DNA from 2 places in the Mesorhizobium sp. M1143 genome. Region 1 is predicted to be linked to the other one. Evidence: predicted binding sites of a transcription regulator. Region 1 holds the regulator's gene; the other holds the start of a gene.

Region 1 (18,795 bases):
CCATAGGCGTTACCGCATGGCGGCGATCAGCACTTGGCCAAAAACGTTTTGAGCTCGCTGAGCGGGTCTACGAACTCTTCTTGGAGGCTAGGGACGCTTTGAGCCACATTCGATCGCCCTTCGGATATGGAGGCGAAGGCTCGACCAGAAATAAGCGAGAGGGGGAAACTGAGGAGGAAACCCAGCTCCTCAACAATGCCTACGTTGCAATCGAGAGGTACAACAACAAGGCTGAGGTGTTCTCAAAGCTGATCCCCCTTAAGCACCGTTTCAGCCTTTACTTCGGCAAGGAGACTGCGGAACCTTTCACGGAGCTTACCAGCATAATAAACGAGATATTTCTAGCATCGCGCCAGCTTTCCCGATCTTGGCGTGATCAAGGGCGAAGACCAATGTCGCCGGAGGAATTCGAAAAACATCTCGAGCGAATGCATAAGGCCGAGGCCGTTTTCTGGGAGGGTGCCGAGGACCCGGATTTGCTCAAGCGCCGCATCGACGCGATGGTCGCAAAAATCGAGCGGACCTGCGAAAGCGTGATCAATCCGCGCCGCAACATCCGCACAGTTATGGCGGGTGCCCTCGCCGAGGGAAGATCGTTTCTAAGCTTGCGAAAGTTGTGACTGTTAGACACGCCGGCCGGACGTGGGCAGATTTATTCCATGAGCCGAAACCAATCACGCATCGTAAGTTGAAGCCGCAATTGCTCGTCTTCAGCAAGCGGGCTGCAATGCGCTATAGGATTTCGTAGCGCATTGAGGCTCGCCATTACCTTCTCGACTGCCCGTTTGCTAGAGAAAAGCCCGCCGAAGATATCCCAGTTAGCGGTGATTATCCCGGAGAGCTCGCCAAAGGTAGTGTAGTCCAGTTCGTCAAAGGAGCGGCGCGTTACACCGGCATCGAGCTCTTTTTGTATTCGGTTGGCAACTTCCGTCTTAATGTTAGGCAAAACGCGAGCAGTCTGCCACCAGTCCGCCGTCTTTTCAGCCGCTTCCATCACCTCAGAGACGAGCCCTCTGATGGATTTTTCTAGGGAGTAGAAAACTTCGTAGTGGTGGGACATTGCTTTCGCCTCTGCGCGAATAGCCATGTCGATCTGCGGGTAGTACTTTTCGTTTACCTCAGCGGAAATGGCGGGTAGATGACCAAGCTCAAGGCCATACTGAATGGCAATCCGGGATAGGTCTTCGGCAACCATCTGATTGGTCATTCCGAACGCCTTTATCTTGTCTAGGACAGATCTATTCATTTTCCGAAAGCAGATGCTCCTTCAGGCTTTTGAATATCGCGTTGAAAACGGCTTGATCTGAAGTAGCCGGCAGATTGAGATTGATGGTGTACGACAGGTTCAAGCCCAATCCGCTTCGCGGCATTGATTGGAGATTTTCCATCGGCAGGACGTCTTTGGCCGGAACATTTTGAGCCGCAGGTGCATCCTCGGCATCGAAGTTTGCGTAGCTCTTCAAAATCTTCAGTGTTGAAAGGGTCAGCTTGGGGACTTGGCCTTCCGCAGCTGCTCCAGTGACCTGCAGAATCAGGGACAGAAGGGCTGAATCTGATAGATCATAGAAATACTCGTTGGCATCGGATAGGGGCTTGTAGCCGTGCCTTATTGCCGCCGCCACAGCGGCCTTGTCAGTCATATTGTTTCGGAACTGCTTATAAAGATCAGTTGGACTTCCGTCAGAGGCCACAAGGCCGATCCTCTTCAGGAACGGCAGCATAGCAGCGCCCGTTCCCCCCTTCAATTGAAGTTTCGTCGTGACAAAATCCCCCGTGACACGCTCGGGCGTCGCGGCGGCCTTGATCTTCTCGAAGGCCGTCTTAATCGACCCAGGCGCTGATAAGTATGGCAATGTTGCAGGCACGATCCCCTCCTGGCGACAGGGCTCCACGATAGCCGAAGTTGCAGGGAGCGCAACTAAGCGACTGTCTAAGTGGATCGCTGAGTCGATCGGATAGGAGAGCCAATCCAGCCTTAGTCATCCAAGGCATCGTTCCGTCTTTACAATCGTCCAATCATGGCCGCGTTCGCCGCTTCTAGCGCGGAAGGGCCGATTGCATTAGCATTGCACCATGGGTCCTTGATCACGGCTTTAGCAGTGCGAAAAACGCTGGGCGGATTCGGACGGGCAGTCGATGCCTTGAGAGGAGACCGATGCAGAAACTGCAATCGCAGGGCGTCCATCACATCACGCTGGTCGGCGCCGGCCGCCAGACCTCGATCGATTTCTGGGAGGGCGTGCTCGGCATGCCGTTCATCTTCGAGCAGCCCAATCTCGACAAGCCAAGTGAAAGCCATCTCTATTTCGATCCCGGCGATGGAAGGCTTATCACCATCTTCACCGATGAGAGCCGCACGCCGGTCAAGCGGCGCACGCCGACCGAACCGGGCTGCGTCCATCATATTGCGTTCTCGGTGTCGCGCGTCACTTTCCTGCAGGCGGTGGCCCGGCTCGACGAGCGCGCCATCAAGCACAGCGGCGTCAAGGATCGCGGCTTCATGGATTCGATCTATTTCGAGGATCCGCTCGGCCTGTTGATCGAGCTCGCGTCCTACCGCTTCGAGCCGCCGGTGGGCTTCACCCATGCCGACGTCTTGATGCAGGCGCACAAGCTGCGCGTCGCGCGCGGCGACTACAACATCGCCGAAGTGCACCTTGCCGACGCGATCCAGACGCTGGTCGAATGGTCGCGCGCGACATTGTCGGACGACCGGACGCCGAAGAATCCATACTGACGGCCTACAAAAAGGGGATGACCAAAATGCCAAAGACAGTGACCAAAAGCGCTGGGAAATCAGCGGCCAAGCCAGCGGCAAAAGCGGCCGCGAAGCCGGCGGTAAAGGCAGCCGCAAAGGCCTCGCCCAAGGCAGCCGCAAAGTCGGCGCCGAAGGCCAAGGCGGCAAAGAAACCGGCACTGAAGATCAGCATGCTGAAGCCGAGCGTCAACAACATGACCGTTCGGGTGTTTGCCCGTGCGGCCGGGTTCGACGCCGCCGAGACCGACGCCTGGGGCCACACGCGCTCGCCCGATTATATGGCGCGCAACCCGGCGCATCTGACGCCGATGATCGAGGACAAAGGTCTTCCCAGAGGCGTGCTGTGGGAAAGCTGCGCCATCATGCAGTATCTCGCCAACAAGCATGGGCTGGAGAAATTCTATCCGAAGGCGCCGGCCAAGCGGGCGATGGTCGACAGCGCCATGTTCTACCTGATCGGCACGCTCTATCCCTATGTGGCGCGCGCCACCTATCCGGCGCTCAACTTCCCGCAGTATGCCGGTGAAGTCGGCCACAGCGATGCGCATCCAGACAAGAAGTCCGAGGCGCAGAAGGCCGCCATGGCGGCGATCGCCGAGCCGCTGGAAGTGTTTCATTCCTTCTTCAGGGACGGCAAGCCGTTCATCGGCGGCAAGCACCCGTCGATCGCCGACATACGCCTGGCATCGACGCTGGAGTTCCTGGCAGTCATCGACTATGCGCTGCCCAAATGGGCGAAGGAGTATGTGGCGGCGATCGAGAAGAAGCTCGGCAAGGCCTATGCCGAGCCGGCCGGCGACGTGCGCGGCTACATCGCCTATGTGAAGTCGCAGGCCAGCGCGCAAAGCTAAGGATTCGTTAACCAAAGCCCTGTCTATTGAGGCTATCCACCGCGCGACCACGGATGTACTGGCGCAAGGGTGAAAGGAAAGGTCGGCGCAATGCCGGCCTTTTGCTTTTCGCCGGTGCGCCGTCAGGCGCGTCTCCTGCCATAAGTCTGACATCAGGCATATTGCCATTGCCGGCTTCGACCCTACCATCATGGTCGGCGGCCGACATGCGAGGAGCTTTGCGATGAAAGGCGTGGCGAGATTGCTCGCGATTGCCGGTGTTGTGTTGGTCGGAGGCTACCCATCCAATGCCGCGCCGCTCGATACGATGACCGAGGTCGGCGACGCCATCCAGGCGTGCTGGACGCCGCCGGCGGATGCTGGAAATGCCAGCGTCACCTTGAGCTTCAGCTTCAAGCGCGATGGCACGCTGATCGGCCCGCCGCGGCCAACCGCCATCAAGGTCGACGGCGACGCGGATGCCAAGAAGTCGTTCGTCGACGCCGCAACCGCGGCTCTGCAAAAGTGCCTGCCGTTGAACTTCTCGCCCAAGCTTGCGCAAGGCGTCGCGGGCAATGTCTTCAGCTTGCGGTTTGACTCGCCCAAGCAATGAGCGAGCAGTAGAGCGGTCACCGTTTCATAGAAACGGCGACCGCTCTCTCGCACGGAATTGCTCTGATCAGTTGTGCCGGCGCCTGATATCGACGTGACGCTGCAGATCCGGCGCCTCGAAGACGTAGTCGGCCCAGGCGGATTCGGGAATCTGTCCGGCCAGATAGCATTCCAGCAGCAGGCTCTGTTCGGGATCGAGCGCTCTCGGCGCCCGCTCATGGTCTAGCCCCAGCGAGTGGAACAGGTTCCTGGTCAGGCCAGAGACAGTGAAGTGAATAGACATCTTCGGTCTCCTTTGCCCGACACAACGCGAGACACCGGAGAAAGGTTTCAACCGCGAGAGCCGATAACGCGGGATTGATCATGGCGGCGGCCCAGGCTCGTCGATGCCTGGCTTCGTCTCAATCTTGAAACAAAAGTGTAATAGCGAATTTACAGGAGCCGGCATAATACACTCGGCGTAAAATACCTGGATTAGACTTGCCTCAAGTATTGAGGCTCAATCGGCCGGAGCGGCAATCGGCTCCACAGGGTACAAGGACCAGGGTCGCCGAAGATGCGTTTGTGGCTTGTCGTGATCTTTGCACTGGTGTCGATAGCGGCAAGCGTGGTCGGGATTTCGGCTTCCCTAGCCGATCCATGCGCCGCGCTCAGGAGCCAGATGGCATCGTCCGGCCGCAGCGGCGGGATCAGCCCCGAGCTTGCGCAGTTGCGCCGCCAGCTTGCGGCGATCCAGGGGCTGGAGAGGCAACGCCGCTGCACAGCGCAAAGTGCGGTGGGCGGGTTCTTCAACGCTTGCTCCGATCTGGCCAAGAGCCGCACGCAGGTGCAGCGCCAGATCGCCGGCGCCGCGATTTCGGGCCGGGATACGTCCGGGCTGCAGGCCAGGCTCGTCGCGCTCGGCTGCACGCCCGCCGCCAGGCAACAGAGACAGCGTCCGGCGGGCGCCATGATCGGCGGCAATTCGATGCTGTTTTGCGTTCGTCTTTCCGACGGCTATTTCTTCCCGGCGCCGAAATCGCAGTTCGTGCAAGGCGGCGACGTCAAGGAGATGGTCGATCAGTGCCGCTACATCTGCGACGATGCCGGCGTCGACCTGTACACGCTGGGCGACCCAAGCCTTGAAACCGAAGAGATGGTCGCACTCGATACGCGCAAATCCTACAAGGACCTGCCGGCAGCCTTCAAATACCGCGACGACGCGACTTTCCGGGCATGCGATGTCAAGCGCTACTCCCAGCGTGTCGCCGAACTGAGAGCGCGCACGGTGACGCCAGCCAATATGAGCAACGCCATCATTCCCCTGCCGTCGGCAAAGCCGGATCTTGGCACCTTTGCACAAATTCCCCGGGCCGGCGCCGATGCCCCCCAGGCCACGGGGGCTGCCCAGCAAAAGTCTGTCGAGTTATTGGCCAGCTCGCGGCCGGTCAGGGTGGTCGGGCCGGCTTTCTTCCCGGCGGATTGACCGCGCGGCCGAAGTTCCTTGTATATGCGTGTCGTGATCCCAAAACCGCGGGCCACTTTTGGGCGACATGCATCAGGCTATTGGCAAACCATCCTGTAGCGTTTGCCGGGTTCGCTGACATTCTTGCAGGTGAGCGGGTTGGCCGGTTCGGAAGCCATGCTGGGTGGGCTGGACCTGACGTGCCGTCTTGGGGCAGCAATTGTCGTGTGCCTGCGTGCCGCCGGCCGGTACGATTCCTGCGGCGGCGACGGAAACACACCGGCTGCTGCCTGCATCTGGTTGGCCTCAGTCTGCGACGGATCGCGATCCCAGACCCGCCTGATATCCAGCGGCCTCGGGATCACCACCGTGCCGTCATAGCTGCGTGCGCAGCCGCTGCTTGCAAGCAGCGCCAGGCACAGGAAACAAGGCACAATCCAACCGGTCATCAGCAACACCCCTGCCGACTTATAGCCCGGCAGCGGTTCCGCCGACAACCGGCGGAATACCGCAGGGCAATGTGGGCTCTGGCCGTAGTCTGAATTTTTATGGTTAGCGGATCATTAATGCTTCTCGGGCACATTCCGCCGGCGAACCGCTGAGGGGTTCGGCCTTGGTTTTCGGGGTGGGAACGGGATGGCTGACGGGACTGTTGGAACACGCGGCGGACGCGGTTCCCGAAAAGGGGCTGTGAGCGGCGAGGATATGTCCGTCGGGATTTCGCCCCAAGCGCTGCGCGAGCTGGTCGAGGCCGGCGCCGACTGGGTCTGGGAGACCGACGCCGAGCTGCGCTTTTCCTGGCTTTCGGAGAACTACCAGGCCGCCACCGGCATCGATCCCGCCAGCATTCTTGGCCGTTTCCGCTTCGATTTCCTCAAGCAGATGGTGCACGGCAATCGACACGCCGCCGCGCATCTGGAGGATCTGCAGGCGCATCGGCCGTTTCGCGACTTTGTTTATGAGTTGAAGGGCGGCCGTCCCGCCTGCCGCTGGGTTTCGATCACCGGTTCCCCGCGGTTCGACGGCGAAGGCGAATTCATCGGCTATCGCGGCATCGGCCGCAACGTCACGGCACTGGCCGGTGCGCTGGACGAACTGCGGCAGGACGAGAGCGATCCCCCGGCCGGGGAGGCCACGCAGCACCTCGCCGATCTCGAGCGGACGATGGATGCCATGCATATGGGCGTCGTGCTGCTTGACGAAAAGCTCGGCACACTCATCGTCAACAAGGCCTATCGCGAGCTCTCCAGGATTCCCGATGGCGCCGTCACTGTCGGCGCGCCGTTCAGTCTGTTGATGGAACTCAACCGCCGCAACGGCATCTACGGCGATCTCGATGAACAGCAGTGGCAGCACTACCTAGCCACCCGCATCGAGGAGATCAGCGCCGGCTCGGTTGCGCCACGCGAATTTCTCCATGCCAACGGCAGGACGATGATGTTCTCGGTGACGGCATTGTCCGGCGGCAAGCGGCTGTTGACCTACTACGACGTCTCCGAGCTCAAGCGTCGCGACGCAGAGATCGAGAGTGCCAACGCCAAAATCACGGAGACCTTCGCCAATCTTCGCACGATGGTCGACCAGATGCCGATCGGCGTGCTCGTCCTTGATGCGGACATGCGGGCGGAGGTGATCAACCGCGCCTTCTATGATTTCTGGGAAATCGATCCCCGACGCGCCAGGATCGGCTGCGGCTTCCGCGAACTGATGCAGGCCAGCCGCGATATGGACCCGTACGGTGCTGACGATGCGGAATGGCAGGACCACATCGCCGAGCGCGAAGCAGAAATCTCGGCCGGCCTGGTGGGCTCCAGGCAACTGCCACGCAATGACGGCCGTACGCTGATTGCATCGCTCGCGCCGCTCGCCGGCGGCAAAAGGCTGATCTCCTATGTCGACGTCACCAACATGAAGGATCGCGAGGCTGAACTCGCCCATGCGCTGGAGAAATCGCGGCTGGCCGAGGCGGTGATCAACGGCGTCAAGGACCCGATCTTCGTCAAGGACGACAATCTGCGTTTCGTCTTCGTCAATGAGGCGTTTTCGGCACTGTTCGGACAGAGCCCGCAAGCGATGCTGGGCAGGCCCGGCGGCGACTTCCTCAAGCAAAAGGACGCCGCGCAGTTCGAAGACAGCGAACGCGCCGTGCTGGCGACCGGCACGCCCTACGAGGTCGAGGAGACTTTCGACGCCGAGGGCGCCAGCCGCTCGCGCATCGTGCGCAAGAACCGCGTCGGCATGCCCAGCGGCCGCAACTATGTCGCCGGTTTCCTGTTCGACATCTCCGACATGAAGCGCCGCGAGACCGAAGCCGAGGACGCCCGCAAGAACCTCACCACGGTGCTGGAGTCGCTGCCGGCGGCCGTCATCATCTATGACCGCGACGACAAGTTCGTCTTTGCAAACCGCAAGCTGCAGGACACGCTGCCGGAGCTGAAACCGGCATGGCAGCCTGGCCGCAGCTTCCGCGCGGCCCTGGAACTTGGACATTCGGTCGGCTATTTCCGATCGAGCGGCGATCCAGAAATCGACAGGCTCTATGAAGGCGACCCCGATGTCTGGCTCAATGCCATCCTCGCCCGCTATCGCCTGCCCAACTCGTCCTATGAGCGCCTCAATGCGGACGGCCGCTGGTATCAGGTCTACGATATGCGCACCGAGGACGGCACCTTTATCGGCGTGCGCGTCGACATCTCGGAGATCAAGAGCCGCGAAAAGGCGCTGCAGGAAAGCATGCGCCAGATCGACCTGTTCCGCCACGTCATGGACGAACTGCCGGTCGCCGCCTTCATCAAGGCGCAGGATCTGAGCATGGAATTCGTCAACAAGGCCTGGTGCGCGCTGACCGGCATCCCCAAGGAGGAGGTCATCGGCCGAACCGATCTCCAGCTTTTCGGCATCGACGACGCCGAAACCTACACCCATGACGACACCCAGGTCGTCGTCACCGGCCGCGGCCGCGAGATCGAGGAGCCCGTTACCCATCGCGACGGCACGGTGCGGCAATTGATGACGCGCAAGAGCCGGCTGGTGGCGCTCGATGGGTCGGTGCACCTGGTCGGGTCCAGCACCGACATCACCGACGTCAAGGCGCGCGAGCAGGCGCTGGAAGAGAGCATGCGCGAGAACGAGGTGTTCCGCAATCTCATCGACAACGTGCCGGTGTCGATCTACGCCAAGCGCTCCGACCTCAGGCAGTTCTACGTCAACAAGGGCTGGTGCGACCTCACCGGCTTCCGCAGGGAAGACGCGATCGGCAAGACGGACATCGAGATTTTCGGCGAGGACGGCGAAGCCTTCGTCAACAGCGATCTCGCCGTGCTGCGCACAGGCGATACACAGGAGATCGAGGAAACGGTGACGCTTGCCGACGGCAGCGTGCGCCACCAGTTCGCCCGCAAGGGCGCGATGATCGCGTCCGATGGTTCGCTCTATCTGATTGGGTCGACCACCGACATCACCGAACTGAAACTGCGCGAGGCCGAACTGCGCGAGGCGCGGCAGCGCGCCGTGTTGGCCGACCGCGCCAAGTCGGAATTCCTGGCCAATATGAGCCACGAAATCCGCACGCCGATGAACGGCGTACTCGGCATGGCCGAGTTGCTGGCCAAATCCGACCTCGATCCCAAGCAGAAGACGTTCACCGATATCATCGTCAAGTCGGGTAACGCGCTCTTGACCATCATCAACGACATACTGGACTTCTCCAAGATCGATGCCGGACAGCTGGTGCTCGACCCTGCGCCCTTCAACCTGCCCGAAGCGATCGAGGATGTGGCGACGCTGATATCGACGCGCGCCAAGGAGAAGGACCTCGAGCTCATCGTGCGCGTCGAGCCGGGCCTGGAAAGCCTGTTCGTCGGCGATGTCGGTCGCATCAGGCAGATCGTCACCAATCTGGTCGGCAACGCGGTGAAGTTTACCGACGAAGGCCACGTGCTGGTCGACGTGACCGGACAAAGGGGGCCGACGGGGACAAAACTTACCGTTTCGGTCACCGACACCGGCATAGGCATTCCACACGAGAAACTGAAGCTCGTCTTCGAAAAATTCAGTCAGGCCGACACCTCGTCGACGAGACGCCACGAAGGCACAGGGCTCGGGCTCGCCATCACCTCGCGGCTGGTCGAGTTGATGGGCGGCGAGATCGGTGTCGAGAGCGCCGAAGGCAAGGGCTCGACCTTCTGGTTCACCGTGACATTGCCCAGGGCCGAGGAACGGACCGGACGGCGGATCATGCCGGTCGACGTGACCGGCTCACGGGTGCTGATCGTCGACGACAATGCCGTCAACCGATCGATCCTGAGCGAGCAGATGGCGTCATGGACCTTCGATTCCTGCGCCGCCGAAAGCGGACCCGAAGGGCTCAAGGTGCTGGTCGCCGCGGCTGCCTACGGCGTGCCGGTCGACTGCGTCGTGCTCGATTATCAGATGCCGGGGATGAGCGGCGCCGAAATGGCGCGCGTCGTGCGCAGCACCGCAGGGCTGGCCGACACGCCGATCATCATGCTGACTTCGGTCGACCAGTCGCTCGCCAACACCAGCTATCGCGATCTCGGCATCGACGCCCAGCTGATCAAGCCGGCGCGTTCCTCGGTGCTTCTGGAAACGCTGGTCGCTACCATCCAGCGCCACCATCACAATATCACGGGGAGCCGCGTGCTCCCGGCGGCAAGCAGCGGGTCCGGCAACGACAGGAACGGACCGTCACCGGCAAAGCCGCCGCTCGCTGCATCGGAACGCGCCTTGCTGCAACCGCCGCCGGTTCGCGCCCGCGCCCGGGCCGCCGGGGATGAAAGCCGGCTCGACATCCTCGTTGCCGAGGACAATGAGGTGAACCAGATGGTGTTCACCCAGATAATCGGCGAGACCGGCTATAGTTTCGAAATTGTCGGCAACGGCCGCAAGGCGCTCGACGCCTTCGGCAGGCTCAATCCGCGTATGATCCTGATGGACGTCTCGATGCCGGAGATGAATGGGCTCGAGGCCACCGCCGCAATTCGCCGGCTTGAAGAACATACGGGTATGCATATCCCGATCGTCGGCGTCACCGCGCATGCTTTGAAGGGCGACCGTGAGCGCTGCCTGGAAGCCGGCATGGATGACTATTTGCCCAAGCCGATCAGCCCCAGGGCGCTGCTCGAAAAGGTCGAGCGCTGGGTCGGAATACCACGCCACCCCCACCGAGACGCTGTATAGCGACCTGGGGCGCGGGCGGGTATGCGGCCGCGCCGCAACAGCCAAGGATATGGTGCGATCGCACCATATCAAAGCTGGCGCCCAGTCAGGACAATGGTCGCAACGAAACCGCTCATTCAGTTACGGGCGGGAGCAAGCGACCGCCGACAAGAAACAGCGTCGAATCTACCCCAACGGACCTGTTTTTGGCGATGGCTCGGCCAAGATTCGCCCTGGCCACGGGCAACGCGCTCCCGTCCGGTTTTTTCTTTCTCGGCATCGCGGCCTGCGGTGTGCCGGGACTTGATGCCAGCACGGATCGCGCAAGCGTCTGATTCCAGCGGCAACTTCCATTCCCACAAACCGGCTTAAAGGGGGCGGCCCACAAGACGTCTGTGCGACGTTACCGGGCTGACACGAAACTGTCATGCGACTGTAATAATCGAAGGCTATTGGCCTCAGCGGGCGCCGGTTTGAAGAGGGCGCCAAGAGACCATCTTCCGAACAGGAGCAGGCCACATGAAGAAATTCCTCGTTACGGCATCGGCCGTGGCGGTAGCGTTCGCCGCATCGTCCGGTGTCGCCGCTGCGCGTGACCAGATCCAGGTCGCCGGTTCGTCGACCGTGCTGCCTTACGCCAAGATCGTCGCCGAGCAGTTCGGCGAAACCTTCACCAACTTCAAGACCCCGGTGGTCGAGTCCGGCGGCAGCGGCGCCGGCATCAAGGAGTTCTGCAAGGGCGTCGGCGAAGACACGATCGACATCGCCAACTCCTCGCGCCCGATCAAGAAGGACGAGCTGAAGTCCTGCGCCGACGCCGGCGTCAAGGACGTCCAGGAAGTCCGCATCGGCTATGACGGCATCGTCTTTGCCACCGACATCAAGGGTCCGGACTGGGCGCTGGTTCCCGCCGACATCTACAAGGCGCTCGCCGCCAAGCTGGTGGTCGACGGCAAGCTGGTCGACAACCCGAACACCAAGTGGAACCAGGTGAATCCGAAGCTGCCCGACTGGGATATCGCCGCCTATATCCCGGGTGAGAAGCACGGCACCCGTGAAGTGTTCGAGACCAAGCTGCTCGACGCCGGCTGCGACAAGGCCGCTTTGAAGGCTGCCGGCATCGCCGACGACAAGGAAATCGGCAAGACCTGCATCGCCATCCGCAAGGACGGCAAGGCTGTCGACATCGATGGCGACTACACCGAGACGCTGGCCCGCATCGACTCCAACAAGACCGGCGTTGGCGTGTTCGGCCTCGCCTTCTACGAGAACAATGCCGACAAGCTGAAGGTCGCCACCGTGGAAGGCATCGTGCCTTCGACGCAGACCATCGCCGATGGCACGTACCCCGTGTCGCGGCCGTTGTTCTTCTACGTCAAGAAGGCGCATCTGGGCGTCGTTCCCGGCCTCAAGGAATATGTCGAGTTCTTCCTTGATGACCAGATGATCGGCCCGGAAAGCCCGCTCGCCCAGTACGGCCTGGTTTCCGCTCCCGACGCCGAACGTCAGGGCCAGCGCGACGCCTTCGCCGCCGGAAAGACAATGTAATCGACCGACCGGATCAGGGCGCGGACCAAATCCGCGCCCTGATTTCGCCGCTTGCCGCAACGGCGGCGGCGATCTGAATTTTCCCTGGAGTGGGTGATGTCGTCCTTGCTCGTACTCGCCATAGTCATTGCCATAGGCGTGGTCGCTTTTGTGGTCGGCCGCCAGCGCGCAGCGGCGCAGGATACCGGCAAGGTCAAGCCGCATTCGCGCGCGCATTATCATGGCTGGTGGGCCTTTCTGCTCGCGGTCCTGCCTGCCGTCCTTTTGCTCGCCGTCTGGGATATCGGCTCTTCCTTCTATCTCGACCGGCATATCCATGCCGCTTTGCCCGAGCGCACCGCCGACACAAAGGTCGCCAGCGAAGCGCTCGACGCCAGCCTGGTGAAGAGCCTGGCCAAGGGCCTGCGTCGGCTCGATGGCGATACCGCACTTCCCGCTACTTTCGCCGAATTGCAGCCGCTGCTCGCCGCCAAGGGCGTGGCACTGGCCAGCGACACCCAGGACTATATGATCCCGATCGCGGTCGAGGCGAACCAGGTCCAGGACCGGCTCGGCCTGTTCGGCGCCGTGCTGACCTTCGCTCTGTCGATCGCCGGCGCCTTCTATGCGCTGAGGCAGATCGCGCCGCGCGCCAGGGCGCGCAACAATGTCGAGAAGTTGATGCTGTGGGGGCTGCTTGCGGCCTCGACCATCGCCATCCTGACCACGGTCGGCATCGTGCTGTCGATGCTGTTCCAGACGATCACCTTCTTCGAAAGCGTATCGCCGATGAGCTTCTTCTTCGGCACGGTGTGGGATCCGCGTTTCGCCGCCGCCGGTTCCGGCGGCAGCCAGGGTCAGTTCGGCCTGATCCCGCTACTCGCCGGCACGCTCTACATCGCCGCCGTCGCGCTTCTGGTCGCAGTGCCGGTCGGGCTGATGTCGGCGGTCTACATGTCCGAATACGCCTCGCGCAGCGTCCGGTCGGTGGTCAAGCCCGCGCTTGAACTGCTGGCCGGCATCCCGACCATCGTCTACGGCATCTTCGCCGTGGTCACGCTCGGACCGTTCTTGCGCGACCTGTCGGCGGCACTCACCGGCGGCTCGCCCTTCATCCAGGGCCAGAGCATCTTCACCGCCGGCCTGGTGATGGGCGTCATGCTGATCCCGGTCGTGTCCTCTTTGTCCGACGACATCATCACCGCGGTGCCGCGCGCAATGCGTGACGGCTCGCTCGGCCTCGGCGCCACGCGCTCCGAGACGATCAAGCGGGTGATCCTGCCGGCGGCACTGCCCGGCATCGTCGGCGCCATCCTGTTGACGGCGTCGCGCGCCATCGGCGAGACGATGATCGTCGTGCTGGCGGCGGGCGTCGCCGCCAATCTGACGGCCAATCCGTTCGAGGCGATGACGACCATCACCGTCAAGATCGTCAACCAGCTGACCGGCGATCTCGAGTTCAACTCGCCGCAGACGCTGGTCGCCTTCGCGCTCGGCCTGACGCTGTTCGCGCTGACGCTGGTGATGAACATCGTCGCCCTCTACATTGTGCGCAAGTACCGGGAGCAGTACGAATGACCGACATCCCCCTGGACACGATGGCGGGTGCCGTCGCGCGTCCGCGCCGCGACATCGGGCTGAAGGCGCGCTATGCCGCCGAACGCCGGTTCCGCATCTATGGCGTGATTGCGATCTCGGTGGGCCTGGCGTTCCTGGCCATCATGTTGATCACCATCGTCTCGAAAGGCTACACCGCCTTCTGGCAGACGACGGTGACGCTTCCGATCACCTTCGATGAGAAGGTCATCGACCCCTCGAACAAGCGTGCCACAGACCCGAATGTGCTGATCAAGGCGAACTATCCCAAGCTCGCCGAAAACGCGCTGGTGGCCAAGCTCGGCATCGATCCGGCCAACAAGCCGATGATGCTGAAGCTCAAGGGCTTCCTGTCGGAAGGCGCCCGCGTCCAGCTGCGCGACATCGTCTCCGCCGATCCGTCGGTGATCGGCACGACGCGTGACGTCGACATCCTGGCCGCCGCCAATCTCGACTCGGCCTTCAAGGGCCAGATCGACCTCGGCGTCGATGAAGCGCGCCGCAAGGTGTCCAACCAGCAGATCGACTGGATGAACAAGCTCAAAGCCGAAGGCGCGATGGCCGAGCATTTCAACACCGGCCTGTTCAGCTATGGCGCCTCCAGCCGGCCCGAGACGTCGGGCATGGGCGTGGCCATCATCGGTTCGTTCTACATGATGGTGATCGTGCTGTTGCTGGCGCTGCCGATCGGCGTCGCCGCCTCCATCTATCTGGAGGAGTTCGCCAAGAAGAACCGCTTTACGGACCTGATCGAAGTCAACATCAACAATCTCGCGGCGGTGCCGTCGATCGTCTTCGGTCTGCTTGGCCTTGCCGTGTTCATCAACTTCCTCGGCATGCCGCGCTCGGCTTCCTTCGTCGGCGGCCTGGTGCTGACCTTGATGACATTGCCGACCATAATCATCGCCACGCGCGCCGCCCTTGCCGCGGTGCCGCCGTCGATCCGCTCGGCGGCCCTAGGTCTCGGCGCCTCCAAGATGCAGATGGTGTTCCATCACATCCTGCCGCTTGCCGCCCCAGGCATCCTTACCGGCACCATCATCGGCCTGGCGCGTGCGCTCGGCGAGACAGCACCGCTGCTCTTGATCGGCATGGTCGCTTTCGTCGCCGATTATCCGACGACGCCTTTCGATCCGGCGACCGCGCTGCCGGTTCAGATCTATATGTGGGCAAACGAGGCTGAGCGCGCTTTTGTCGAGCGCATGTCCGGCGCCATCATCATCCTGCTCGTCTTCCTCATGGCCATGAACATCACCGCGATCGTGCTCCGGCGCCGGTTCGAGCGGCGCTGGTAGAAAAAAGGCAATTTGGTATGAACATCATGACCGAACAGTCCCTTGAGAATGCAGTGGGCGACAAAATGAACGCCAAGTCGAACGAAGTGATCAAGATGCGCGGCGACAAGGTCGGCGTGTTCTATGGCGAGAAGCAGGCGTTGTTCGACGTCAATCTCGACGTCCGCCAGAACCAGGTGACGGCGCTGATCGGCCCCTCCGGCTGCGGCAAGTCGACCTTCTTGCGCTGCCTCAACCGCATGAACGACACCATCGATTCGGCGCGGGTGACCGGCAAGATCACGCTCGATGAAGACGACATCTACGACAAGAACATCGATGTCGTCGAACTGCGCGCACGCGTCGGCATGGTGTTCCAGAAACCCAACCCGTTCCCGAAGTCCATCTACGAGAACGTCGCCTACGGCCCGCGCATCCATGGGCTGGCCAAGCGCAAGTCCGACATGGACCAGATCGTCGAGCAGAGCCTGAAGAAGGCGGCGATCTGGAACGAGGTCAAGGACCGCCTGCAGGAGCCCGGCACCGGCCTGTCCGGCGGCCAGCAGCAGCGCCTGTGCATCGCGCGCGCCATCGCCGTGTCGCCGGAGGTGATCCTGATGGACGAGCCCTGCTCGGCGCTCGATCCGATCGCCACCGCCCGTGTCGAGGAGCTGATAGACGAGCTGCGCCAGAACTACACGATCGTCATCGTCACCCATTCGATGCAGCAGGCGGCGCGCGTGTCGCAGCGCACGGCGATGTTCCATCTCGGCTATCTCGTCGAGGAGGGCGCCACCGACAAGATGTTCACCAACCCCGACGACAAGCGCACCCAGGACTACATTACCGGCCGCTTCGGCTGAGCCGTCCGGCGGGTGAATTTTCAGGCACGAGGACCAAGATCATGGGTGAACATACCGTCGCCTCCTTCGATGAAGAGCTCGGGCAGATCAGCAAGCTGATCCGCGACATGGGCGATCTGGCAGGCTCGATGGTCAGCGGCTCGACCAGGGCGCTGCTCAATTCGGACAATGCGCTGGCACAGCGTGTCGTTTCCGACGACGCCATCATGGATGCGCGCCAGCGCGAACTGGACGACCGCGCCATCACGCTGATCGCCAAGCGTCAGCCGATGGCCAACGATCTGCGTGCCGTGGTCGGCTCGATCCGCATGGCGGGCGACCTCGAGCGCATCGGCGACCTCGCCAAGAACATCGCCAAACGCGTCGGCACCGTGGGCTTGAGCGTCACGCCGCGCGACCTCTCGCACTCCATCGACGCCATGGCGCAGCTGGTGCTGATCCAGGTGCAAGGCGTCGTCGAGGAATATGCCGCCACCGATGCGGCAGCGCTTGCAAAACTCAGGAATGACGACGAGCGCATCGACGTCAAATACACGTCCGTGTTTCGTGAGCTCTTGACCTACATGATGGAAGACCCTCGCAACATCACCGCCTGCACGCATCTCTTGTTCTGCGCCAAGAATCTTGAGCGCATCGGCGATCATGTCACCAACATCGCCGAAAATGCGTATTATGTGCTGACCGGCCAGCAACTGCCCGCCAATCGTCCGAAGCAGGACGAGACGGCGATGGCCATGCCGGCCTGATGAGGGTGAACTGCCGATGATCGCGCCACGCATCATGGTCGTGGAGGACGAGGAGCCGCTAGGCGTGCTCCTCCGCTACAACCTCGAATCCGAAGGCTATCACGTCGAGGTGGTGACACGCGGCGACGAGGCCGAGATCCGCCTGCAGGAAAACGTGCCCGATCTCCTGGTGCTCGACTGGATGGTGCCCGCTGTTTCCGGCATCGAGCTCTGCCGGCGCCTTAGAGTGCGGCCCGAAACCGAGCGGCTGCCGATCATCATGCTGACCGCGCGCGGTGAGGAAAGCGATCGCGTGCGCGGCCTGTCCACCGGCGCCGACGACTATCTGGTCAAGCCATTCTCGACGCCGGAGTTCATGGCGCGCGTGAGGGCGCTGCTGCGCCGGGCCAAGCCGGAAGTGCTGTCCAGCGTGCTCAAGGTCGGCGACATCGTGCTCGACCGCGAGTCGCACCGTGTCTACCGCAAGAAGAGCGAGATCAGGCTCGGACCGACCGAGTTCCGGCTGCTCGAATTCATGATGCGCCATCCCGGCCGCGTGTTCTCGCGCAGCCAACTGCTCGACAATGTCTGGGGCGAGACGATCTATATCGACGAGCGAACCGTCGACGTCCATGTCGGGCGCTTACGCAAAGCGGTCAACAACGGCCGCATGCCGGATGTCATCCGTACCATTCGCGGCGCCGGCTACGCGATCAGGGAAGACTAGGATGCTGCGCGTCGCGCCGTTGCCGGCCATTCAGGCGACATGCTTGCCGGATTTGGCCTGAATGCCCGGCGCGAAAATCTCCTGATCGACGAAGCCGAGCGCGCGCATGGCACAGCCTTCGCGGATCAGCGGCAGCTCGTTGGGCTCGGTGTCGAAGGAGATCGATTTCGAGTGCTGGCCGCCGGCGGTCTGGGCGATCGCTTCGCGCAATGCCGGTTCGATCAAGTCGAAGGCGGCGGCGCTGACGCCTACCATGGCGACGGGTGCCGGATCGATCAGCGCAAACAGGCTGCCGAGGCCGAAGCCGAGCGCCTCGCCGGCCTTGCGATAGGCTTCGCGCTCCGGGCCGTCGGTTTCGCGGGCGCGCGCGGCGAGTGCGCGCATATCAGCGTCGCCGATATCGACCGGCTCGGCATCCTCGCCCATCATTTTGGCGCTGCGCCAGATGGCGTAGTTTCCGGCATAGGCCTCGACGCAGCCGCGCCGCCCGCAGCGGCAGAGCGCGCCGCCCGGACGGTGGATCATGTGGCCGAACTCGCCGCCCGAGGAATGGGTGCCGGTGAAAAGTTCGCCTTTCAGCACCAGTCCCATGCCGATGCCGTGCGATAAGAGGATGGCGATAAAATTGTCGCGGTAGCGCTCGGGCTGGCGCCATTGCAGCGCCACCGCCATCATATTGCAGTCGTTCTCCATGGTGGCCGGAATGCCGAATTCCGCTTCCAACATGTCGGCGAAGGCAATGTCGGTCAGTGGCGTGATTGGCGACCACAGCATGGCCCGCGCCTGCGAATCGGTGATGCCCTGGATGCCCATGGCAATGCGGGCGATGCTCTGGACGTCCAGGTCCGGGTCCTCGAGACGCCGCCGGACGATTGCTACGCATTCGCCGATCAGTTCGTCGCGCGGCATGGTCAGCGTGTCGAGCCGGCGCTGTTCTTCCGCGACCACCTGGCCGGCATAGTCGATGACGGTGACGGAGAGGAAGTTCAGCGACAGCACCACGGTCATCACCGCCGCCGCTTCCGGATTGAGGCCAAGGCCGACCTGCGGCCGGCCGCGTTTCAGCGAGCCGGTCTCGCCAGGCTTGCCTTCAATCAGGATGCCTTCTTGAATCAGATCAGACGAGATTGCCGATATGGTCGAATGGCTGAGGCCGGTGGTCGCCGCAATCTCGGTCCGCGACGGCTGGCCGGCCCGGCGCACGGCCGAAATCACCATCGCGCGGTTGCGACGGCGCAGATCGTCGTGGCGGATTCCAACC
Region 2 (4,000 bases), on a different contig from region 1:
ATTGTAGCTGATCTGCTTCCAGGCAGCCGCAGATACCAGCAGGATCATGGCTTGGTTTCCGTTAAGCAAGGGATCCCAGGCGATGCCGAGACCTCTCAAGGCGTAGGCCAGCGAACCGATCGAGGGGTTGAACAGAAACAGCCACAACATGCCGGCAATCGCCGGCGCCACCGCATACGGCCAGATCAGCAGCGTGCGATAAAGGCCTTTGCCGCGCACCACCTTCTCGGCCATGACGGCAAGCAACAGGGCCACACCCATGGCGACCATCGCGGTCGCCAGAGAGAACACCAGCGTAACTTTGATCGAGTTGAGGTAGGCCGGGTCGGCCAGCACCTTGCGAAAATTGGCGAGCCCGACGAACTTGCTCTTCAGCCCGAACGGGTCTTCCCTAAGCATCGACTGGTAGAGCGCCTGCCCGGTCGGCCAGTAGAAAAAGATCAGCGTAATGGCGAGTTGCGGCGCCACCAGCAGGTAAGGCAGGGTCTTGTTGGGAAAGACGACGCGTGGAGACAGGGTGATTCCCTCGCTATTCAGGAAATCGTCCACGCGGGTCCGCGTGGACGAGGTTCAACTGACAATCGCTTCAGTTTCCGATCGCTTCCTGAATCGCCTTGTTGCCGCGTGCGACCGCGTTGTCGAGCGCCTGCTGCGCAGTCTGCTGGCCGGCCAGCATCTTCTCGAACTCCTCATTCTCGATGTCGCGCACCTGCGGCAGGTTGACGAGGCGCACGCCCTTCGAGTTCTCGGTCGGCGCCTTGCCCAGCATCTGCAGGATCGGCGTCTCACGGCCCGGGTTCTTGTCATAGAAGCCGGACTTCTTGGTCGCCTCATAGGCAGCGAGCGTCACCGGCAGATAACCCGACTTCTGGTGCAGATACTCCTGCACTTCGGTCTTGGACAGGTAGGAGAAGAACGCCGCGACGCCCTTGTATTCCTCGTCCGATTTGTTGCCGAATACCCACAGGCTGGCGCCGCCCGGCGTGGTGTTCTGGGGCGCGCCCTTGGCGTCACTATCATAGGGAAGCTGGCCGATGCCGTAGTTCATGCCCGATTTGACGATGTCACCGAGACCCCCCGACGATTCGGTGAAGATGCCGCATTCTCCGGCAAGAAAGATCTGCTTGGCTTCGGATGTACGGCCGCCATATTTGAAGGTGCCGTCCTTGGCCAGGTCGGCGAGCGCCTGGAAATGATTGACGAAGATCGGCGCATTGATCTTGAGCTCGACGTCGGTTCCGGCAAGTCCGTTCTGGTTGGTGCCATAGGAAACGTCGTTCCAGGCGGCGAAGGCCTCAAGGTGGATCCAGGTCAACCACGTCGAGGTATAGCCGCAGGAAGCGGCGCCGCTCGCCTTGATCTTCTTGGCGGCTTCCCACACCTCGTTCCAGGTCTTTGGCGGATTGTTCACGTCAAGCCCGGCCTTCTGGAAGATATCCTTGTTGTAATAGAGGATGGGCGACGAGGAATTATAGGGGAAGGACAGCATGGTCCCGTCCGGCTTCGAATAGTAGCCGACGATGCCGGGCAAATACTCGCTCTTGTCGAAGGTCACGCCGGCGCTGGTCAGCACATCGGCCACCGGCTTGATCGCACCTTCGGCGGCCATCATGACGCCGGTACCCACGTCGAACACCTGGATGATGTCGGGCGCTTGCCCCGCACGAAAGGCAGCGATGCCGGCATTCAGCGTTTCGGGATAGGTGCCCTTGAAAACAGGGAGAATTTCATAGTCGCTCTGGCTGGCATTGAAATCCTTGGCGATCTTGTCGACCACCTCGGCATTGGCGCCGGTCATTGCATGCCACCAACTGATCTGGGTGGCGGCGAAGGCGGAGGTGGTGGAAAGCAGGGTCAAGGTGGCGGCAACACCGGCCGCAAAGCCGAACAACTTCATGTTTCATCTCCCGTTTGTCATTGGCGAAAGGGGCGCTCCCGCGAACGCAATATGTGTCGCTGATGACAATCGGACAACGGATTTGTTGCTGTTTCGTGAATTTCATACCCGGCTAACTTCGCGCCCCCTCGCCTTGCAACGAGGACAGAGAGAAATGCCAAGCCGGCTCAGCGATAGAATGGGGCATGGTGGGCCTGCAAGGATCGCCGACCGCCCAGCAATGCGTGAAGGGCCCGCGTGACAGCGCCACGCACCTGCACCGTGCGGCCGCCAAACCGGCGCTCGGCCAGATCGAGATCGGCCGAGCGGCATCGCGCCAGGCGCTGCTGTAACCGTGCGTCTGGAATGAGACAGGATCGCCGCAACGTACAACCCGAAAAACCCGCTGTAGTTGTAGTTCGCATAACCGATTCTTCGTCAAGCGTGGCATACTAATCAAGTGGACGGCTTGATTGCTGTGGGAGAGCAGGTGGGGCGAGATGCTGACGGTCTATAATTGTATCGTGCATGAGCACGATCTGAGACTGGTCGCACTGGCAGCGCTCATTTGCGGTATTTCTTCCTTCTCGGCGGTCAACCTGCTTCGCCATGTCGACCGCTCGAGCGAGCGCAACCGCTATACCTGGCTGATGATAGCAGCCACTTCCACCGGCTTCGGTATCTGGGCGACGCACTTCATCGCAATGCTTGCCTTTTCTCCCGGAATCCCCAACGCCTACAATACGGAAATGTCGGCGCTTTCGCTCGCCGGTTCCGTCGCCCTGACCGCTGCGGGCATGTGGATCGCCACCTTGCGCCGGGGCATCGACTACCCTCTGGTCGGCGGCGCGGTCCTCGGCGCTGGTATCGCCGCCATGCACTATATCGGCATGGCCGCCTTCGAGGTCGAAGGGCGCATCGTCTGGAACCCGCTGCTGGTCGGCGTCTCGGTGCTGACAGGCGTCACCCTCGCCGCGCTGGCGCTGCTGGTCGTGTTGCGACGGCCGTCCATGCAGGCCACAATCGCCGCCGCCATCCTGTTGACGCTGGCGATCTGCAGCCTGCACTTCATCGCCATGGGCGCGGTGTCGATCTTCCCGGACTCCTCCATCGAGATATCGCAGTTCACGGTCGAACCGGTGTCGCAGGCCTTCGCCGCCGCTGCAGTCAGCATGGCTATCCTGGTGCTTTCAGCCGCAGCATTGTGGATCGACCTTCGCTTCCGGCGTCACAAGCTCGAGGCCGAGCGCATGCACGGCCTCGCCAACGCCGCCGTCGAGGGGCTGATCGTCTGCGACGGCGCCCGCATCGTCAGCGCCAATGACAGCATCGCGGCACTCACCGGCATTGCGCCGGAAGTGCTGAACGCGATGCTGCTTGGCGACCTCTTCGGCGAACGCACCGCGGCCGGCATGTCCGACTGCAGCGGACAGGCACAGGAAGCCGAACTCAGAGCCCATGACGGCGCCACCATCCCCGTCGAACTTATCGCCAGAAGCATCGACTATTGCGGCAAGCGGCACAGCGTGGTCGCCGTGCGCGACATCCGCGAACGCAGGAAGGCCGAGCAGGAGATACTGCGCCTCGCCCATTTCGACCCGCTGACCGGGCTCCCCAACCGCCGCAGTTTCTCCGGCCGGCTCGAGGCCGAAATTGCCGCAATGGACCGCGGCGGCAAGGGCGGGCATCTTGCGCTGCTGCTGCTAGACCTCGACCGCTTCAAGGAAGTGAACGACCTGTTCGGGCACGGCGCCGGCGATGCCATGCTGCAGAAGGTGGCGCTATGCGCCTCCGCCGTGCTCCGCCACGGACAGATGCTGGCGCGTCTCGGCGGCGACGAGTTCGCCATCATCGCTCCGAACCTTCCCGATCCGCAGGCGGCCGGCCGCATCGCCGAGGCGGTGCTGGCGGCCATGCGCGAGGAAAACCGGCTGTCGGGCGGGGGCGGGCTGGTGTCGGCCAGCATCGGCATTGCACTTTATCCGCTCGACGCCGATGAGCCGACACTCCTGGTCAGCCACGCCGACACCGCGCTCTACCGCGCCAAGGCCGAGGGCAAGGACACCTACCGTTACTTCGAGGCCTCGATGGGCGCCGAGGCGCGAGACCGGCGCGTGATGGAGC

What was found. Region 1 encodes PhoB, which activates phosphate uptake and scavenging genes when phosphate is short. Its sites were predicted from a motif close to TGTCATNNANCTGTCAT; they were not measured.
Region 2: ugpB (sn-glycerol-3-phosphate ABC transporter substrate-binding protein UgpB) is a predicted target of PhoB. The motif match lies at 1,960-1,976, and genes of this name have one in related genera.

What each region holds. Positions count from the first base shown of each region.
Region 1 covers NZ_JAMYMJ010000038.1:1,442-20,236, reverse strand. Annotated here, with positions in the region: gene NKH35_RS22285 (hypothetical protein) at 1-620, shown strand, start outside; gene NKH35_RS22280 (Swt1 family HEPN domain-containing protein) at 653-1,207, opposite strand; gene NKH35_RS22275 (DUF5343 domain-containing protein) at 1,239-1,865, opposite strand; gene NKH35_RS22270 (VOC family protein) at 2,156-2,737, shown strand; gene NKH35_RS22265 (glutathione S-transferase family protein) at 2,764-3,609, shown strand; gene tolA (cell envelope integrity protein TolA) at 3,833-4,201, shown strand; gene NKH35_RS22255 (hypothetical protein) at 4,268-4,483, opposite strand; gene NKH35_RS22250 (DUF2865 domain-containing protein) at 4,757-5,665, shown strand; gene NKH35_RS22245 (hypothetical protein) at 5,743-6,093, opposite strand; gene NKH35_RS22240 (PAS domain-containing hybrid sensor histidine kinase/response regulator) at 6,350-10,843, shown strand; gene NKH35_RS22235 (substrate-binding domain-containing protein) at 11,342-12,370, shown strand; gene pstC (phosphate ABC transporter permease subunit PstC) at 12,467-13,927, shown strand; gene pstA (phosphate ABC transporter permease PstA) at 13,924-15,240, shown strand; gene pstB (phosphate ABC transporter ATP-binding protein PstB) at 15,258-16,082, shown strand; gene phoU (phosphate signaling complex protein PhoU) at 16,124-16,828, shown strand; gene phoB (phosphate regulon transcriptional regulator PhoB) at 16,845-17,534, shown strand; gene NKH35_RS22205 (ROK family protein) at 17,565-18,795, opposite strand, start outside.
Region 2 covers NZ_JAMYMJ010000036.1:21,411-25,410, reverse strand. Annotated here, with positions in the region: gene ugpA (sn-glycerol-3-phosphate ABC transporter permease UgpA) at 1-516, opposite strand, end outside; gene ugpB (sn-glycerol-3-phosphate ABC transporter substrate-binding protein UgpB) at 587-1,897, opposite strand; gene NKH35_RS21680 (hypothetical protein) at 2,083-2,229, shown strand; gene NKH35_RS21675 (bifunctional diguanylate cyclase/phosphodiesterase) at 2,377-4,000, shown strand, end outside.